DNA from 2 places in the Suipraeoptans intestinalis genome. Region 1 is predicted to be linked to the other one. Evidence: a T-box and tRNA genes for the amino acid it is inferred to sense, from the RefSeq annotation. Region 1 holds a T-box; the other holds one or more tRNA genes.

Region 1 (9,077 bases):
GAATATCAGCAGCCGTTGTTTCGGATAAAAAGTTAGGAAGAAGGAGAAAACGATGAACAGACTGAACATTCAGCAGATCAAAGAGATCCTGCCGCACCGCTACCCGTTCCTGCTGCTGGACTATGTGGAGGATTATCAGCCGGGAGAATATGCAGTGGGATACAAGTGTGTTTCCTACGGAGAAGGATTTTTTCAGGGGCATTTTCCGGAAGAGCCGGTGATGCCGGGGGTCCTGACGGTAGAAGCGCTGGCGCAGACCGGAGCGGTGGCTATTTTAAGCTGTGAGGAAAATCAGGGAAAAACCGCTTATTTTGGAGGAATCTCCAAGTGCAGGTTCAAAGGAAAGATCTCCCCGGGAGATAAAGTGCGTCTGGAAACCCGCATCATCCGGAAAAAAGGGCCGGTAGGCGTGGGAGAAGCGGTTGCCAGCGTAGAAGGAAAGACGGTTGTCAGCGCAGAACTGACTTTTGTAGTAGGGTAGGTGATGGAATGAGAAAGCTATTGATCGCAAACCGTGGAGAAATTGCAGTGCGGATCATCCGTGCCTGCCGGGAAATGGGGATCGAGACAGTGGCAGTTTATTCGGAGGCAGACAAAGAGGCTCTTCACACAAAGCTGGCAGACGAGGCTATTTGCATCGGACCGGCGGCCTTAAAGGACAGCTATCTGAATATGGAAGCCATCTTGAGCGCCACCATTGCAAGCGGGGCGGAAGGGATCCATCCCGGCTTTGGCTTTCTGTCGGAAAACAGTAAGTTCGCCGGACTGTGCGAGGCCTGCAAGATCTGCTTTGTGGGCCCCCCTTCCGCTGTGATCGCAAAACTGGGAGACAAGCAGGAAGCAAGGAAAACCATGATGGCGGCAGGAATCCCGGTGATTCCCGGAAGCAAAGAGCCGATCCGGACGGTAGAGGAAGGGAAAAAAGCGGCGAGGAGGATCGGATATCCGGTTATGGTGAAGGCGGCGCTGGGCGGCGGAGGAAAAGGAATGCGGGTCGTATGGGAAGAGGAGGCGTTTTCTTCTGAGTTTCTGACAGCACAGACCGAAAGCCGGCAGGCGTTCGGAGATGATACTATGTATCTGGAGGGCTATATCCGAAAACCAAGACATATTGAATTTCAGATCTTAGCAGACAAATATGGGAATGTGATTCATCTGGGAGAACGGGACTGTTCGATTCAGAGGAATCATCAGAAGATGATAGAGGAGGCACCCTGCGCTACACTGTCGGAGGAGCTGAGAAGAAAGATGGGAAAGATGGCAGTGAAGGCGGCGAAGGCCGCCGGATATGAAAATGCAGGAACCATAGAATTTCTTCTGGAGGAGACGGGAGCGTTTTACTTTATGGAAATGAATACCCGGATCCAGGTAGAGCATCCGGTCACAGAGTGGGTGACCGGGGTGGACCTGATAAAAGAGCAGATTCGGATCGCATCGGGAGAACTGTTGTCGATCTTACAGGAAGATATCCGACTGAAAGGACATGCCATTGAATGTAGGATCAATGCGGAGGTTCCCGAGAAGGGATTTCGCCCGTCACCGGGAGTCATTACCGGTCTCCATTTTCCGGGAGGGATGGGAGTGCGGATCGACACGGCAGTATACAGCGGATATGAGGTGCTGCCTTACTATGATTCCATGATCGCAAAAGTCATCGTGTGGGGGGAAAGCCGGCAGGAAGCCATCTGTCGGATGCAGAGTGCCCTGGGAGAGGTGATCGTAGAAGGGATCGATACAAATGTGGATTACCAGTATGGGATCATGAGCCATCCCCGCTATCTGGCAGGGGAGACGGATGTAGAATTTATTGAGCAGATACAGAAAGACTGGTAAGAGGTGAGTGGGATGAAACTGGATCGCGTATTTAAAAAACCAATTTTTCAGATCGGGAAGAAAAGCCATGTCACACCGGGAAAAAGTCCGACTCCGGAAGTGCCGGAAGGATTGCTGAAAAAATGTCCGAAATGCGGCGGAGCCATCTTAACGGAGGATGTAAAAGAACAGCAGTACATTTGCCCGAAATGTCGGGGCTATTTTCATATCTCTGCGAAAAGGCGGCTGGAGATCACACTGGACAAAGACAGTTTTGAAGAATGGAAAGAGGAACTGCCGGTGTCGGACCCTTTGGAGTATCCCGGATATGAAGAAAAAAAGCAGGAGCTGCAAAAAAGAACGGGACTGACAGAGGCGGTGATCACGGGAAAAGGATCAATTTGCGGACAGCCGGTGGCTGTCGGAGCATTGGACGGACGGTTTTTGATGGCCAGTATGGGCTATGCAGTGGGGGAAAGGATCACCCGACTGGCAGAAAGAGCCACCAAAGAAGGACTGCCGGTAGTACTGTTTACCTGCTCCGGCGGAGCGAGGATGCAGGAAGGGATCGTTTCTTTGATGCAGATGGCAAAGACGGCAGCGGCGTTTAAACGACACAAGGAATCCGGAAACCTCTACGTCAGTGTGCTGACAGATCCCACCATGGGAGGGGTTACGGCAAGCTTTGCCATGCTGGGAGATGTGATCCTGGCAGAGCCCGGGGCACGGATCGGGTTTGCGGGGCCAAGAGTCATAGAACAGACTATAGGGGGGAAATTTCCCGAAGGATTCCAGAAATCGGAATTTCTGCTGGAAAAGGGATTTCTGGACGGAATCGTCAAAAGAGAAGAGATGAGAGAGACCCTTGGGTTTCTCCTGCGGCTTCATGGCAGGAAGGCAGAGGAGGGCACCGTCAAAGAGGTTTTGGGGTCCGGATATGAGGGCGAAGAAAACACAGCCGGGACAGCGACAGGAGAATCAGAAGCAGAGGGAGATCTTGCGGACTTCAGACAAGGAAGCGGCAGGGAAGCTCTTGCGAGATGGGAACGGACAACAGACAGGAAAGAGGAAACGACGGGCAGAAAAAAGGAAGGCGCCTGGGCAAGGGTAAAGCTGTCCAGAAAAAAAGACCGCCCGGTGGCAAGGGACTACATCGATGCTCTGTTTCCGGATTTTTTTGAACTGCATGGAGACCGGGAATCGGGAGAAGACAGGGCGATCCTGGGCGGGATCGCAAGCTTTCTGGGGCGCCCGGTCACAGTGATCGCTCAGGCAAAAGGCAGGACTACCAGGGAAAATGTAGAAAGAAATTTCGGAATGCCCATGCCGGAAGGGTACCGAAAGGTAAGGCGGCTGGCGAAGGAGGCACAGCGGTGCGGCCGGCCCATTGTCTGTCTGGTGGATACGCCGGGAGCCTTTTGTGGGACCTCTGCAGAAGAAAGAGGTCAGGGAGAGGCGATTGCAAGGAACCTGGCAGAGTTTTCGGATCTGGAAGTGCCGGTGGTAGCCATCGTGATAGGAGAAGGCGGAAGCGGCGGGGCCCTGGGAATGGCAGTGGCAGACGAGGTATGGATGCTGGAAAACGCCGTTTACTCCATTCTGTCCCCGGAAGGGTTTGCCAGTATTTTGTGGAAGGATGGAAGCCGGGCAAAGGAAGCGGCCGAAATGATGAAGCTGACGGCAAAAGATCTGTATGCCATGGGAGCGGTAGAAAAAATCATCCGGGAACCGGAATCCTATACTGCCAAAACGATGGAGCCGGTAACGACTGTGCTGCGAAGAGAGCTGCACGACTTTTTTAATCGGCAGGAAAGGCTGAGTGCAGAGGAACTGAGAAAGAGACGATATGAAAGATTTCGGAAGATGTAGGAGAAACTATGGCAAAGCAACTGGAGATTAGAGGGCGAAGAGTGGAACGTCCCTTTTTGCAGGGAGGAATGGGGATCGGCATCAGTCTGGGAGGTCTGGCGGGCGCTGTGGCAAAAGAAGGAGGGATCGGCGTCATATCGGCGGCACAGATCGGATTCCGGGAGGAGAACTTTCGGAAAGAGCCGCAAAAAGCCAATCTGCTTGCCATGGAGCGGGAATACCGGAAGGCAAGGGAAATCGCAGGAAAAGGCTGGATCGGCTTTAATATTATGACGGCCATGTCCTGCTACAGGGAATCTGTGGAAAAGGCAAAAGAGCTTTCAGCAGACCTGATCATATCCGGTGCGGGGCTTCCCATGGATCTGCCGGGATATGTAAAAGACTCCCCGATCTGTCTGGGGGTGATCGTCTCCACAGCCAGATCGGCAGAAATCCTTCTGAAGTACTGGGGAAGGAAATACCGCAGAATGCCGGAGCTTTTAATCATAGAAGGGCCTATGGCCGGAGGACACCTGGGATTTCAGAAGGAGCAGCTTGACCTCTATCAGACAGTGGGATACGAAACGGAGATCCGAAAGATCATGAAAGTGGCGAAGGGCTATGAAAATGCTTACCAGGTTCCTATTCCCGTGATCCTGGCAGGGGGAATCGGAGAAAAAAGTCAGGCAGAGGAAGCGTTTCGTCTGGGAGCAGACGGAATACAGGTGGCCACCAGGCTGATCGCCACCTGGGAATGTGACGCACATCCCCGCTACAAGGAAAGGTATGTGACGGCCGGGAAAGAAGAGGTGGAGCTGATCAAAAGTCCGGTGGGAATGCCGGGAAGAGCCATCTCCAATACCTTGACGAAAAGGCTGAAAACAGAAAGGATTCCGCCCGCCGGCTGTACCCGGTGTCTGAAAAGCTGCCATCCTAAAAGTACGCCTTACTGTATTACCGAGGCGTTGATCCGCGCCGCTGAGGGAGACATAGAAGAAGGCCTTTTGTTTTGCGGAGGAAACGTAGCGTCGGTGAAAAAAATGGAAGGGGTAAAAGAAGTGATTGCTTCTTTGGTGTAAGGGAGAGTATACTATAGACTGCGAAGAGAGGTAAAAGCTGCAGGAGGAGAGGATATTATTCATGGAGGATGCATACAGGACCATCAATGAGGTGTTGGTAAACCTGATCAACGAAATCTGGGAACTGGAGGAAAAGGCGATCATTACGGAAGAATTCAGGGATATCACCAACAACGATATGCACGTGATCGAGGCGATCGGGCTGGGGGAGGACAGCAATATGTCCATGGTGGCCAAAAAGCTGAACATCACGGTGGGCTCCCTGACTACGGCAATGAACAGTCTGGTAAAGAAAAAATACGTAAAACGGGAAAGAAGTGAAACGGACAGACGTGTCGTCTATGTGCGACTGACAGAGAAGGGGCGAAAAGCCTACCTCCACCACGAGGACTATCACCGGCAGATGACCAAAGTAATCCTGGAACGGCTGGACGAGAAGGAGCTTCCGGTGCTGATGAAGACGCTGGACGCACTGACAGAGTTTTTTACAGGCTATGTACCGGCAAAATAAAAAAAGCATCCATTCCACAACCGGAGCAAGAAGACGGTGTGGTTTGAGATGCTTTTTTATTTTGTTTAGGAGCAGGTGTCTTATTTTGTGGGATCTCCGGTTACGTAGGGATTTCCTTCGTTGCTCCATGCGATCCAGCCGTCACTGTAAAGAGACGTATTTTCCAGTCCCATGACTTTGGCGTCCCACAGGATCTCAGCGGCCCGCCATCCGCTTCCGCACATGAACATCAGGTGCTTCTGGGGATCGATCCCGTCTTTTTCCCAAAGCTTCAGGATGTCGGAAGAGGTCCGCATAGTCTTGTCGATATTCCGATAGTAATAGACAGAGCTGGAGCTTCCGATTCCGGCATGGCCGAATACGGCGCCCTCGATCCTTCCGGCAACATCATAGTAGTCGTAGCCGGAACTTTTTCCGATGTATTCTTCCCAGGTACGGTTGTCCACCAGAATGCTGCCGGGATCCTGAAGTCCTTCTTTCGCCTGTTCGATGGTGGTGATCCATTGCGGATTGGCGGGAACCTCCGTGCCGAAGTCACTTTCTGCCTCCGGCTTGTTGGCTTTCTTTTCCAGCTGGTAGCCTTCGCCCCTCCAGGTGACCAGACCGCCGCTCATCACCTGTACATCCTCTACTCCCATATATTTGCAGATTACGGCCATACGGCAGGCTGCCATGGGTTCGGGACCTGTGACGATGACACAGGAATCCTTTGTGATCCCGTTTTTCAGGAGAAGAGCCTCCAGGGTGGCAGGATCGGCCAGTCGCCATTCTTCGATGTCATTGGCATAGACCTTCGGCGGCTCAAAGCTGTCGGTGTTGATGTGCACGGAAGTGGGCACATGTCCATCCAGGTAGCCGCTCTTTTTTTCACTTCCCCAGCTGACATCCAGCACCACGATCTTATCAGAGGCAGTAAAGCCTTCGGGTATGTTGCCGGAAACGATTTCATTTACGACGCTGGCTGGAACATACATATCGTAGTTGAGGTAGGATTCGGTTTCTTTGGAGTCATCGGACAGCCACTGTTTGGCGTCATAGGTGGAAAGCTGTTTGATGCCCTGCTTTGCGAGGTAATCGCAGACTTCCTTGGCATCCTTTCCGTTGGTGTCATAGACGATCACCTGCTTGTCGGAGGTGATGCCTTTGTTTTTTAAAGCTTTTTTCAAAACTTCCTTCCGGGTCAGACCCTCCAGGTTTTCCTTGTCGTCATAGTCACAGGTCAGCCAGAAGGCCGAAAAAAGGTCGGCTCCCGGAATATGTCCTCCGCGTGCATCGCCGTTTAAGGCCCAGCCGCTGTAAGAATCCTGGGAACGGGCGTCCAGCACGATGGTGTTCTCTTCTTTCAGTGCGTTCTCCAGATCCTCTGTGGAGACACTTTCATAAGTGACTTTTTCTGCTTTTTCGGAAGAAGCAGTCTCTTCTTTTTTTCCTGCACAGGCAGATAATAAGCCTACCGTCAGTGCAGCAGCCAGTATCAGGCTGAGCTGTCTTTTTTTCATATAGTCCTCCTCTTACTGTTAAGACATTGCATTTTGCCTAAATAGTATAGCAGAAACAAAAAAGGGAGGAAAATTGATAATTTCTATGAACCATACACAATTATAGAAAAATAAAATAAGACGGAAAAGAGAAGGGTCTGTCTGGAAAAAAAGAGAAAACGGAGAGGAAATAGAAAAACGCAGGAAAGCCACAGGCGGGAAGAATGCTTGACAAACAAGACGGCACCTATTAGAATAAAGCATGATCAAAAACGGCGATGAAGAGGAACAGTACAGGAGAAACCTGCGCCAGAGAGGGAGTCAGATAGGTGAGAGGCTCCCGCAGAAGTCTTTTGGAACCCGCCTTGGAGCCACTGCATGAAAGTGCAGCGTAGATGCCGGCGTTAACGGCAAGCAGAGAGAGCTGCAAAAGTGCAGTTAATTAGGGTGGTACCGCCGAGTCCTTCGGTCCCTTTGGGGAGCGCAGGATTCGGCGTTTTGCGTTTCCTTATCGTATATCAAACAGAAAAGGAGAACAGTTATGGCAAAAGACAAGAAGTTAGTACAAAGCATTACGTCCAGAGACGAGAACTTTGCGCAGTGGTACACAGATGTGGTGAGAGAGGCAGAGCTCTGCGATTATTCCAGTGTGAAGGGCTGTCTGAACTATCTGCCCAACGGTTATGCGATCTGGGAGCTGATCCAGGCGGATCTGGACAGAAGATTTAAGGAAACGGGAGTAGAAAACGTTTACCTTCCTACTTTGATCCCGGAAAATCTGCTGGAAAAAGAAGCGGATCACATAGATGGATTTGCTCCGGAGGTTGCATGGGTGACACATGGAGGAATGGAAAGGCTGCAGGAAAGACTGTGCATTCGTCCGACCTCAGAAACGCTGTTCTGCGACCTGTGGGCAAGAACAGTGCAGTCCTACAGGGATCTGCCGAAGGTATGGAACCAGTGGAATTCAGTGCTTCGCTGGGAAAAGACCACCAGACCGTTCCTGCGCTCCAGAGAGTTTTTGTGGCAGGAAGGCCATACCATCCACGCCACTTATGAGGAGGCAGAGGAGCGGACCATCCAGATGCTGAAAGTGTATGAGGATTGTTATCGTGATACGCTTGCCATTCCTTTTGTTTCAGGAAGAAAGGCGGAGCACGAAAAATTTGCGGGAGCACAGGATACCTACACCATTGAAGCGCTGATGCATGACGGAAAGGCGCTGCAGTCCGCTACCAGTCATTTCTTCGGAAGCGGATTCCCGGATGCGTTTAATATCAAATATGTAGACAAAAACAACGAGCTGCACAGTGTGTATGAGACCTCCTGGGGATGGTCCACCAGAAGTATCGGAGCGCTGATCATGGTACACGGAGACGACAGCGGACTGGTGCTTCCGCCGCATGTGGCACCTGTGGAATGCCGTATTATCCCTATCGCACAGCATAAGGAAGGGGTTCTGGATAGAGCCTACGCTCTGCTGGATGAGCTGAAGAAGGCAGGATACCGGGTGAAGATCGACGATTCCGAGAAGAGCCCCGGATGGAAGTTCTCCGAGCAGGAAATGCTGGGAATCCCCACCAGGATCGAGATCGGACCGAAGGATATCGAAAACAATCAGGTGATCGTAGTCCGTCGTGACAACAGGGAAAAGGAAGTGGTTTCTCTGGATGCCATAAGCGTAAGACTCCGGGAGATCCTGGAGCAGGAGCAGCAGGATATGTATGACCGCGCCAAAGAATTTTTGGACAGCCATATTGACACAGCAGTGACCATGGAAGAGATGGAAGAAAAATTCAAGGCAAACCGCGGATTTGTAAAAGCATGCTGGTGTGGGGATCCGGAATGTGAAGGAGAAGTAAAATATGTAACCGGAGGAGCTTCCACCAGATGTCTGATCGAAGATGAAGAAATGATTTCAGATACCTGTATCTGGTGTGGCAAGCCGGCGAAGCATATGGCATACTGGGGAAAATCCTATTAAGCTTGCCGGATATTACCGAAGGTGCCAAAGCGCATCGCCCGGCAGGAGAAGAGAGAGCCCGGCAGTTTCGGCAAACAGGAATCTGGGGAAGAACCTTGCAAAAAGAGGGGACGGGGAGCAGGAAGACTCTTCCGTCCCCGTATGCTAAGAGGAAAAGTTTCTGGTGTCGGACGGAAAGGGACAAGGGACTTTCCGGGGAGATGGGGGAGGGAAAAATGGAGCAGGAAAAACGGATAGAAACGCCTGTAAAAGAACTGGAGATAGACATACCGGAGAAGGTAAGGCAGATCATAAGCCGGCTGGAGGAAAGCGGGCATGAAGCCTATGCGGTGGGAGGCTGCGTGCGGGATACGCTGCTGAAAAGA
Region 2 (9,077 bases), on a different contig from region 1:
GATTCCTTTATTTCGGCCCCGCTGGAAAGCGGAAAAGTACTGATGACCTTTTCCGGAAAGGAGCTGATCAAAGGGGAGCCGGATGCCTCTTCTTTTCCGTCGGGAGGGCTTCGGGCAACCTTTGAAGCGAGAGGATATACGGCCTGGGATTGTACGTCTCCTGCCTTTGTCAGAAGGGATGCTGCGGGAGCGACTCTTTGTATTCCCACGGCTTTTTGTGCATACACGGGAGAAGCGCTGGATCAGAAGACGCCTCTTCTTCGTTCCATGGAAGCGATCAATGAGCAGGCCATGCGTCTGATCCGGTTGTTTGGCAATACTCAGTCCAAGCGGGTGAGACCTTCCGTGGGAATCGAGCAGGAATATTTTCTGATCGATGCCGGCAAATTCCGGGAAAGAAAGGATCTGATCTATGCCGGACGTACCCTGTTTGGGGCAATGCCTCCCAAGGGCCAGGAGATGGATGATCATTATTTCGGGACCATCCGCCAGAGGGTGGCCGGATTTATGAAGGATGTTAACGAGGAGCTGTGGAAAATGGGCGTTACTTCCAAGACACAGCACAATGAGGTGGCGCCGGCACAGCACGAGCTGGCTCCCATCTTTGAAGTGGCGAACGTTGCAGTGGATCACAACCATATCATTATGCAGACCTTGAAGCGGATTGCCGGAAGACACGGGCTGAAATGTCTGCTTCATGAAAAGCCGTTTGCAGGAGTCAACGGTTCCGGGAAACATGACAACTGGTCTCTGACAACGGATGACGGAAGAAATCTTCTGGAACCGGGAAGTACACCGCATGAAAATATCCAGTTTTTGCTGGTGCTGACCTGTATTTTGAAGGCGGTGGACGAGCATGCAGATCTTCTGCGGGAGTCGGCAGCCAATCCGGGGAACGACCAGAGACTGGGAGCGGACGAGGCGCCTCCGGCGATCATTTCCGTCTTTCTGGGAGAACAGCTGGAAGACGTGATGGAACAGCTGATCAGTACGGGAGAAGCGACCCACAGTCTGGATAAAGGGAAAATGCATACGGGAGTGCGTACACTGCCGGATTTTGCAAAGGATGCAACGGACAGAAACCGCACTTCTCCGTTCGCTTTTACAGGCAACAAGTTTGAGTTCCGTATGGTAGGCTCCAGGGATTCCGTGGCAGGGGCTAACGTGGTGATCAATACCATTGTGGCGGAGGCCTTTGCAGAAGCGTGTGATGTACTGGAACAGGCAGAGGACTTTGATCTGGCGGTGCATGATCTGATCAAGGAATACGCCACCAGGCATCAGAGGATCGTATTCAGCGGCAACGGGTATTCGCAGGAGTGGGTGGAGGAAGCGCAGCGGCGCGGGCTGTCCAATCTGAGATGTATGGTGGATGCCATCCCGGCCTTGACCTCTGAAAAGACGGTGGCCATGTTTGAAAAATTCGGAGTGTTTACCCGGACAGAGCTGGAATCCAGAGGAGAGATCAAGTACGAAAATTATGCGAAGGCGATCAATATAGAGGCGCAGGTCATGATCAATATGGCAAGCAAGCAGATCCTTCCGGCGGTGGTGGGCTACACCAAAGTGCTGGCGGATACGGTGCTGGCTGTAAGGGAGGCTGGCGCGGATCATCAGGTACAGGCAGAGCTTCTGACGGAGGTGTCCGCTCTGCTGAAGCAGACAAAGGATGCCCTGAAGGTTCTCCGGGAAGTATCGGAAGAGGCGGCAAAGGAAGCAAAAAGTGAGATCAGAGCCAGATATTGTTATGAAAAAGTGGTTCCGGCTATGGAAAGACTCCGCAGACCGGTGGATCAGCTGGAGATGCTGGTGGATAAAGAGGTGTGGCCAATGCCGTCTTATGGAGATCTGATGTTTGAAGTGTAAAGGACAGATAGAAAGGGAGAGCAGGAATTCATGACAAAACACGAATTTTTACGCAGACTGGAGGAGGCGCTGGTCAATGAGGTGGAGCCTTCTGTGATACGTGAAAATCTGAAATACTACGAGGAATATATAGGTGAAGAGGTAAAGAAAGGCCGGACAGAGGAAGAAGTGTTGGAAGAGCTGGGGGATCCCTGGGCGATTGCAAGGACCATTTCGGATATGGCAGAGACGGGCTCCCAGGAGCCCCGAAGCCCGCAGCACAGAGCGGATTACGAAGAAGAAAGAACAGAATCCAGAGGTAGCTCTGTCCAGATCAACACAGGGCGCTGGGGCTGTATTTTGTGGCTGGTGATAGGGATTCTGGCTGTGATTGCAATCGGAGCTTTGATCGCGGGGATCATCAGTACCTTGCTTCCGATTCTGCTTCCCATCCTTGCGATCGTGGTGATCGTGCGGATCTTTGCCGGCCGACCCTGACAAAAAGGCGCCCTGTGAGGCGCCGGATCTTTTTGAGAAGCGGGATCGAAAAGTGAAGCGGCAGGAAAGATACCTGAAAAAAGGCTGCTTTGGAGCCTGAAACAGAATCCGTCAGATCAGTAAAAGACCGATGGGGGAGCCATCGGTCTTTTGAGGGGAGTATAAATAATTAATAAGGGGTGTAGGAAGTATCCTTCCTACAAGATTCAGTATAATATAGAGGAATTGAAAAAGCAAGCAGAAAAAGTAAAAAAATATTAAGAAAAAGTTAAAAAACAGAAAGAGCATTTTTCAAGGGAGAAAAGTGCAGAATAGGGAGAAGCATGAATAGGATAGAACTGATCGCACCCTGCCACTTTGGCCTGGAGTCGGTGCTGAAAAAAGAGATTGTGGATCTGGGATATGAGATCACAGAGGTGGAGGACGGTAGAGTTACATTTTGCGGAGATGTGGAGGCGGTTTGCCGGGCCAATGTGTTTCTGAGAACGGCAGAAAGGATCTTATGGAAGGTGGGAAGCTTTCGTGCCACTACCTTTGAAGAGCTGTTTGAAAAAACGAGGGAAATTCCCTGGGAAAATTATATTCCCAAAGACGGGAAATTCTGGGTAGCCAAGGCTGCTTCTGTAAAAAGCAAACTGTTTAGCCCTTCGGATATCCAGTCGATCATGAAGAAGGCCATGGTAAAGCGGCTGCAGGCCAAATACGGGATCGACTGGTTTCAGGAAGACGGCAGCTCTTATCCGGTGCGTGTCTTTCTGAAAAAAGATGTGGTGACGGTGGGGATCGAGACTTCCGGAGCCTCTTTGCATAAGCGAGGATACCGGGCGATAGCGGGAAAAGCGCCCATCACAGAAACGCTGGCAGCAGCCCTGATCCTTCTGACTCCCTGGAGAAAAGACCGGATCCTGGTGGATCCTTTTTGCGGCAGCGGAACATTTCCCATTGAAGCAGCGATGATCGGCGCAAATATCGCACCGGGTATGAATCGGTCATTTTTATCGGAAGAGTGGGACAACCTGATTCCCCGGCAGGCCTGGTATCGGACGATCGACGAGGCGCATGACGGGATCCGGCAGCAGGTGGAAATGGACATTCAGGGGTATGATGCAGATCCACAGGTGGTTCGGGTGGCCAGAAACAATGCTGCAGAAGCAGGCGTGGAGGAATATATCCATTTTCAGGAAAGGGAAGTATCCAGGCTGAGTCATTCGGGAAAATACGGGTTCGTCATTACCAATCCGCCCTATGGAGAAAGGCTGGAGGAAAAGAAAGATCTTCCGGCGCTGTACAGGACTTTAGGGGAACGGATGAAAGAGATGCCCACCTGGTCCACCTATATGATCACTTCTTATGAGGAAGCGGAGCAATATTTCGGGAGAAAGGCAGACAAAAATAGAAAAATTTACAATGGGATGCTGAAAACCTATTTCTATCAGTTTTTAGGACCAAAACCGCCAAGAAGGAGAGAAGGATAATGAGAGAGATTATTTTTGCCACGGGAAATGCACACAAAATGGAAGAGATCCGGATGATCCTGGGAGAAAAACAGGGGGAATTCCAGATTTTATCTCAAAAGGAAGCGGGGATTTTTGTGGATGTTGTGGAGGACGGTCAGACCTTCGAAGAAAATGCCATCATAAAAGCACGGGCGGTGGCGAAGGAAGCCCATAAGCGATATCCGAAAGCGATAGTGCTGGCAGATGATTCCGGACTGGAGATCGACTATCTGGGAGGAGAACCGGGAATTTATTCTGCCAGGTATCTGGGAGAAGACACCTCTTATGACAAAAAAAACCGGGTGATCCTGGAGAGACTGGCGAAGGCAGAACCCTCCCAGAGAACGGCACGGTTTGTGTGTGCCATTGCGGCGGTATTTCCCAACAAGGAACAGGAGGTAGTGCGGGGAACGATGGAAGGGCGGATTGCGGAAGAGATTGCGGGAGAAAATGGATTTGGCTATGATCCGATCTTTTTTTTACCGGAGTATGGATGCACCAGCGCCCAGCTTTCACCGGAAAAGAAGAACAGCCTCAGCCACAGAGGAGTGGGACTGCGAAAAATGCGGCAGATCCTGGAAGAAAGAGAAGGGGCAAAGGAGTAGGAAGGAAGCATGAAGCTTTTGATCATCAGTGATACACATGGTTCGCATATCAATGTAGACAAAGTGCTGGAGAAGGAAGAGGGAATGGATCTTCTGATCCATCTGGGAGATGTGGAAAAAGGAGAGGATGCTATCCGCTATTCCGTGAACTGTCCGGCGCATTTTGTCCGGGGAAATAATGATTTTTTTTCCGATCTTCCCAGAGAGAAGGAGCTGTTTCTGGAGGGCTGGCACCTCTTTTTGTGCCATGGGCATGCGTACTATGTTTCTGTAGGAGAAGAGCAGTTGAAGCGGGAAGCAAGGGGCAGGGGGGCGGATATTGCCCTTTATGGTCACACGCATAGGCCGGTGATCCACAGGGAAGAAAATCTTCTCATCCTCAACCCCGGCAGTCTGACACATCCCCGTCAGGAGGGGCGAAGACCCAGCTATATGATCCTGGTGCTGGAGGAGGGAAAAGAGCCGGAGGCTTGGATCAAGTATTTGTAGGGAGATGCGGGAAAAAGAAGTAAGATGGCAAAGTAGCGGATCAATCGACCGGATACTGGAAAGCATATATCACCATAGAAAAATAGATAAAAACCTGATAAACAGAGTGGAAAAGCAGGAAAAATCAGAATAGAAAAAACCTATAAATTACTTTTTTTATTAAAAAAAACAATCGGTCAGACGCCTGAATGTTATAGAGGAAGCCCGGGGAATTTGCTAAAATAGCAGAAGAAAAATCAGAAGGAAGGGCGGCACAGAGTAAACAGGCAGCCACTTTTTGGAGAGCAGAAAGAGGAGGACAAGATGAGAAAAAAAGTAGTGGGATGGATGCTGGCGTTTGCACTGCTGGCAACACAGGGAAGCGTGGCAGCGCTGGCGGCAGAAAGGGAGACAGAGACCGGTAGCAGCCCGGCGGCGAAAGAAAGTCTGGAAGAGGAACAGACGGCGGGGCAGGAAGCTGTGATCAGGCAGGTGACCCGGAAAACAGAAACTATGTCAGAAGGCAGGAAGCAGGTAGAGTTTTTGGCACAGGGAGAAAACCTGAAAGAGGTAGGTGTCCGCATAAAGATGGGGTTATTTGCTCAGAAGCTGGATCTGTTTCAGATCGTCAGGGAAGGGGAGGGAGAATCCCAAAGCATCAAGATCCTATTCCCTGAAAATGAGACCGGCGGCGAGGAGGTTTATGAGGTGCAGTTTTTCCCTACTCCGGAAACAAAGGGAAAAATTGCTTTTGAAACAAGCTATGAGGTTCGGATTCCCAGAAGGGAAGAAACGGGAGAGCCGGAGCTTTGGTGGGTTCGCAATGCCATGTGCTTTGGAGATCTGTATCAGGCCGGAGATGAAGTGGTTGTCTGGGTAAAGGGTAAGCATCTGACAAAGGAAAACGTTACGTTGGAGTTTTCTCATCCGGAAAGTGTCATGATTGAAAAGGTGGAGCATCCAAATGATGAAAACCTGACGTATACCCTGTTTTTTCAGGAAAATCCGGAAGCGGGAAGAAAAGAGCACATTATCACGGCAAAGGCAGGGCGATATGAAAAAACCATGAAGCTGACCCAGTATGGGACGGCAGATACAGATGCGCCGAAACCGGATGTAAAGCCGGAGCCTACACTGCCTCCGGTAATTCAGAATGCAAGGCTTTGCTGTGAGGAGATTACGGCAGAAGGCGGTGAGCCGACACTGACACTGGAGGGAGAAAACCTGAAAACGGACAACTGGAATGTGACGGTGGAGGCTTTTGAAAAAGGAACGGATACAAGGGTGGAGCAGATGGAGGTGACGGTGGAGAAGACGTCTGCGACTTCGGCAGTTCTGCATATTCCTGAAAATAAGACGGGAAAGGAACTGCAATATCAGATCTGGATCGGTGTAAAAGCCAAGGGAACGGAGCCGATTCTGAAGAACCTGTATCAACAGAAAAAGGAAGCCGAGACGGAGCCGATTGAGGAAGATCCACAGATCCGGGAAGGGTGGAAAGAAGATCAGACCGGAAAATGGTATCAATATGGAGACGGGAGTTATCCGAAGGCAGAAGCGGTAGAAATAGAAGGAGAAATCTATTATTTCAATGTGGTCGGATATCTGGAATGCTGTCGCTGGATACAGACAGGCGGACACTGGTATTACCTGACTTACGAAAGCAAAGCGGCAAAGGGATGGGTCGGAATCGGCGGAAGCTGGTATTTCTTTGACAAGAAAACGGCGCAGATGCAGACGGGCTGGCTCAAAGAAGGTGATGCGTGGTACTTTCTGGATGGAAACGGCGTCATGAAGACAGGTTGGCTGTACACAGGCGGCAGTTGGTATTACCTGGGAGAAACAGGCATCATGCAGACAGGTTGGCTGCACACGGGAGGCAACTGGTATTATCTGGATGAGACAGGAGCCATGAAAACGGGCTGGCTTCGGGAAGGTGGCAGCTGGTACTACCTGGAAGGCACCGGCGTTATGAAAACAGGGTGGCTGTATACGGGAGGATCCTGGTATTACCTGGAAGGAAACGGTGTCATGAGAACAGGATGGTTATATACGGGAGGCAACTGGTATTATCTGAAAGGCAATGGAGTGATGGCAGCCGGGGTGGCGCTGTCCGTATCGGGGACAAGCTACCGATTTGACGGAAACGGCAAATGGATCGGATGATAGAAGTAGAAAAATCAGGCAGGCAAAAAGAGGATCAGGCACAAAGGAAGAAAACCGGGCTTTGTGCCTGGTCCATAAAGAGGGGACAGGAGGTTATAAAAGGGAGATGATAAACGGGAGTCTATGAACAGGACGATAGACGATAGATGGGAGGCGGGAAAAAATATTGACGGAACCTGCCAGGTGTGATAGAATACACCATGTCGCCAGATCGCGGCAGAATAGGATACGGAGGGGTATCGAAGTGGTCATAACGAGGCGGTCTTGAAAACCGTTTGTCCGCAAGGGCGCGTGGGTTCGAATCCCACCCTCTCCGCTTTTGAGAAACAGGAAATGCTTACAGGTTAAGTATTTTCTGTTTTTTTGATCCGATCTTGAGCGACCGGAAGGCTGCACATAAAAAGCCCGCCGATGACGGAAAATCATCAGCAGGCTTTGGGATAGACGGAGATGGAGGGATTTGAACCCTCGCGCCGGCGAAGCCGACCTACCGGATTTCGAATCCGGACCCTTCAGCCACTTGGGTACATCTCCAGCGGAAATGTTGCATTTCCTTTCAGGGAGGGGGACTACAAAATTATCCACCTCTCATACCGAACCATTGTATCATAAAAAAGCAGAAGATTTCAAGAAAAAAATGATTGACATTTAAAAGTTGGTACTATATAATGACTAATGTGTCACGGCAAATTGCCTGATGACGATCGTGCGACAATGTCGGGGTGTGGCTCAGCTTGGCTAGAGCGCCTGGTTTGGGACCAGGAGGTCGCAGGTTCAAATCCTGTCACCCCGATCGTGTGCGGGTGTAGTTCAATGGTAGAACACTAGCCTTCCAAGCTAGATACGTGGGTTCGATTCCCATCACCCGCTTTTCTTGGAGCAGAAATGCCCGGGAAAATGGTTAGACGGTTTCTGTTTGGCCTGTGAGTCTGTAGCTCAGCTGGATAGAGCAACGGCCTTCTAAGCCGTAGGTCGAGGGTTCGAATCCCCCCAGGCTCGTTGGAACCACACAACTTAATATTGGGTACTTCATCGGTCTTAGTCCGGTAGGTAGATACATGGTGGGTATGGTGCAGTTGGTTAGCGCGCCAGATTGTGGTTCTGGATATCGTGGGTTCGAGTCCCACTACCCACCCTTTTTTCTTTTATTGGGCTATCGCCAAGCGGTAAGGCACAGGACTTTGACTCCTGCACTCGTTGGTTCGAATCCAACTAGCCCAGTTGCGGGCGTGTAGCTCAGTCGGTAGAGCACTTGACTTTTAATCAAGTTGTCCGGGGTTCGAATCCCCGCACGCTCATAAAAGCAAACAGCGGAAATCCAATACTATATGGGTTTCCGTTATTTTTATTTCATGACAGATCATTCTCAACTGTAAACATTTCTTCGATGGATACCTGGAACTGTTTTGCGATATTCCAGGCCAATACGAGGGAAGGATTATATCTTCCGTTTTCCAGATTTCCTATGGTTTCTCTTCTTACGCCGACTTTTTGAGCCAGCTCTTCCTGACTCATGTGGTATTTTGCCCGATATTCTCTGATTCTGTTTTTAATCATGACTGATCCCTTTAAATTCTCTCCACTCTAGTATGGTAACAGATAATGTAAAGCATAAAACTGCTATGGAAAAGCAAATGCCGAAAGATTCGGGAATATAGTTTTCTCTTTTTATGAAAAGACCCAGGATCATCAGCGTCGGAATGAGGGCGAACAACTGAACCAAAAAAGCTATTGTTGCTGATTTCTCAATGTTTTTCCAAAACGATTCATCGGGGATGACCCAAAAGTACCGTAAATAGAACAAGAATCCCAAAAATCCGAACCATCCGGGATTTTTAGTGAAGATCCCAAGAATGGAAATAGATGAAACAATAGATAAAAATCCAATTGGATTGATTCTTTTTCTCATAAAAATGCCTCCTTTTTTCTTATGTTTTTCAATGATCTGTTTTTCCGTAAGTGATATCCGTATAAATCTAAAATGTGGTATATTTATCAC

What was found. The T-box of region 1 lies ahead of proS (proline--tRNA ligase). A T-box ahead of a tRNA ligase gene usually reads a tRNA of that ligase, here a tRNA-Pro.
Region 2: it encodes a tRNA-Pro, which carries the amino acid that the T-box ahead of proS (proline--tRNA ligase) is inferred to sense. The anticodon was not compared.

The regions. Positions count from the first base shown of each region.
Region 1 covers NZ_JAXFXH010000011.1:4,020-13,096, reverse strand. The annotation lists gene accB (acetyl-CoA carboxylase biotin carboxyl carrier protein) at 1-36, shown strand, start outside; gene fabZ (3-hydroxyacyl-ACP dehydratase FabZ) at 53-481, shown strand; gene SOW26_RS03440 (acetyl-CoA carboxylase biotin carboxylase subunit) at 490-1,833, shown strand; gene SOW26_RS03435 (acetyl-CoA carboxylase carboxyltransferase subunit alpha) at 1,846-3,681, shown strand; gene SOW26_RS03430 (NAD(P)H-dependent flavin oxidoreductase) at 3,690-4,739, shown strand; gene SOW26_RS03425 (MarR family winged helix-turn-helix transcriptional regulator) at 4,801-5,250, shown strand; gene SOW26_RS03420 (rhodanese-like domain-containing protein) at 5,331-6,749, opposite strand; T-box leader at 6,998-7,205, shown strand; gene proS (proline--tRNA ligase) at 7,270-8,712, shown strand; gene SOW26_RS03410 (CCA tRNA nucleotidyltransferase) at 8,967-9,077, shown strand, end outside.
Region 2 covers NZ_JAXFXH010000025.1:104,327-113,403, reverse strand. The annotation lists gene SOW26_RS08890 (glutamine synthetase III family protein) at 1-1,866, shown strand, start outside; gene SOW26_RS08885 (DUF1700 domain-containing protein) at 1,897-2,343, shown strand; gene SOW26_RS08880 (THUMP domain-containing class I SAM-dependent RNA methyltransferase) at 2,667-3,818, shown strand; gene rdgB (RdgB/HAM1 family non-canonical purine NTP pyrophosphatase) at 3,815-4,444, shown strand; gene SOW26_RS08870 (metallophosphoesterase family protein) at 4,454-4,933, shown strand; gene SOW26_RS08865 (N-acetylmuramoyl-L-alanine amidase family protein) at 5,237-7,078, shown strand; tRNA gene SOW26_RS08860 (tRNA-Ser) at 7,309-7,394, shown strand; tRNA gene SOW26_RS08855 (tRNA-Ser) at 7,524-7,612, opposite strand; tRNA gene SOW26_RS08850 (tRNA-Pro) at 7,797-7,871, shown strand; tRNA gene SOW26_RS08845 (tRNA-Gly) at 7,878-7,948, shown strand; tRNA gene SOW26_RS08840 (tRNA-Arg) at 8,004-8,077, shown strand; tRNA gene SOW26_RS08835 (tRNA-His) at 8,140-8,213, shown strand; tRNA gene SOW26_RS08830 (tRNA-Gln) at 8,228-8,299, shown strand; tRNA gene SOW26_RS08825 (tRNA-Lys) at 8,304-8,376, shown strand; gene SOW26_RS08820 (helix-turn-helix transcriptional regulator) at 8,429-8,635, opposite strand; gene SOW26_RS08815 (DUF3796 domain-containing protein) at 8,628-8,987, opposite strand.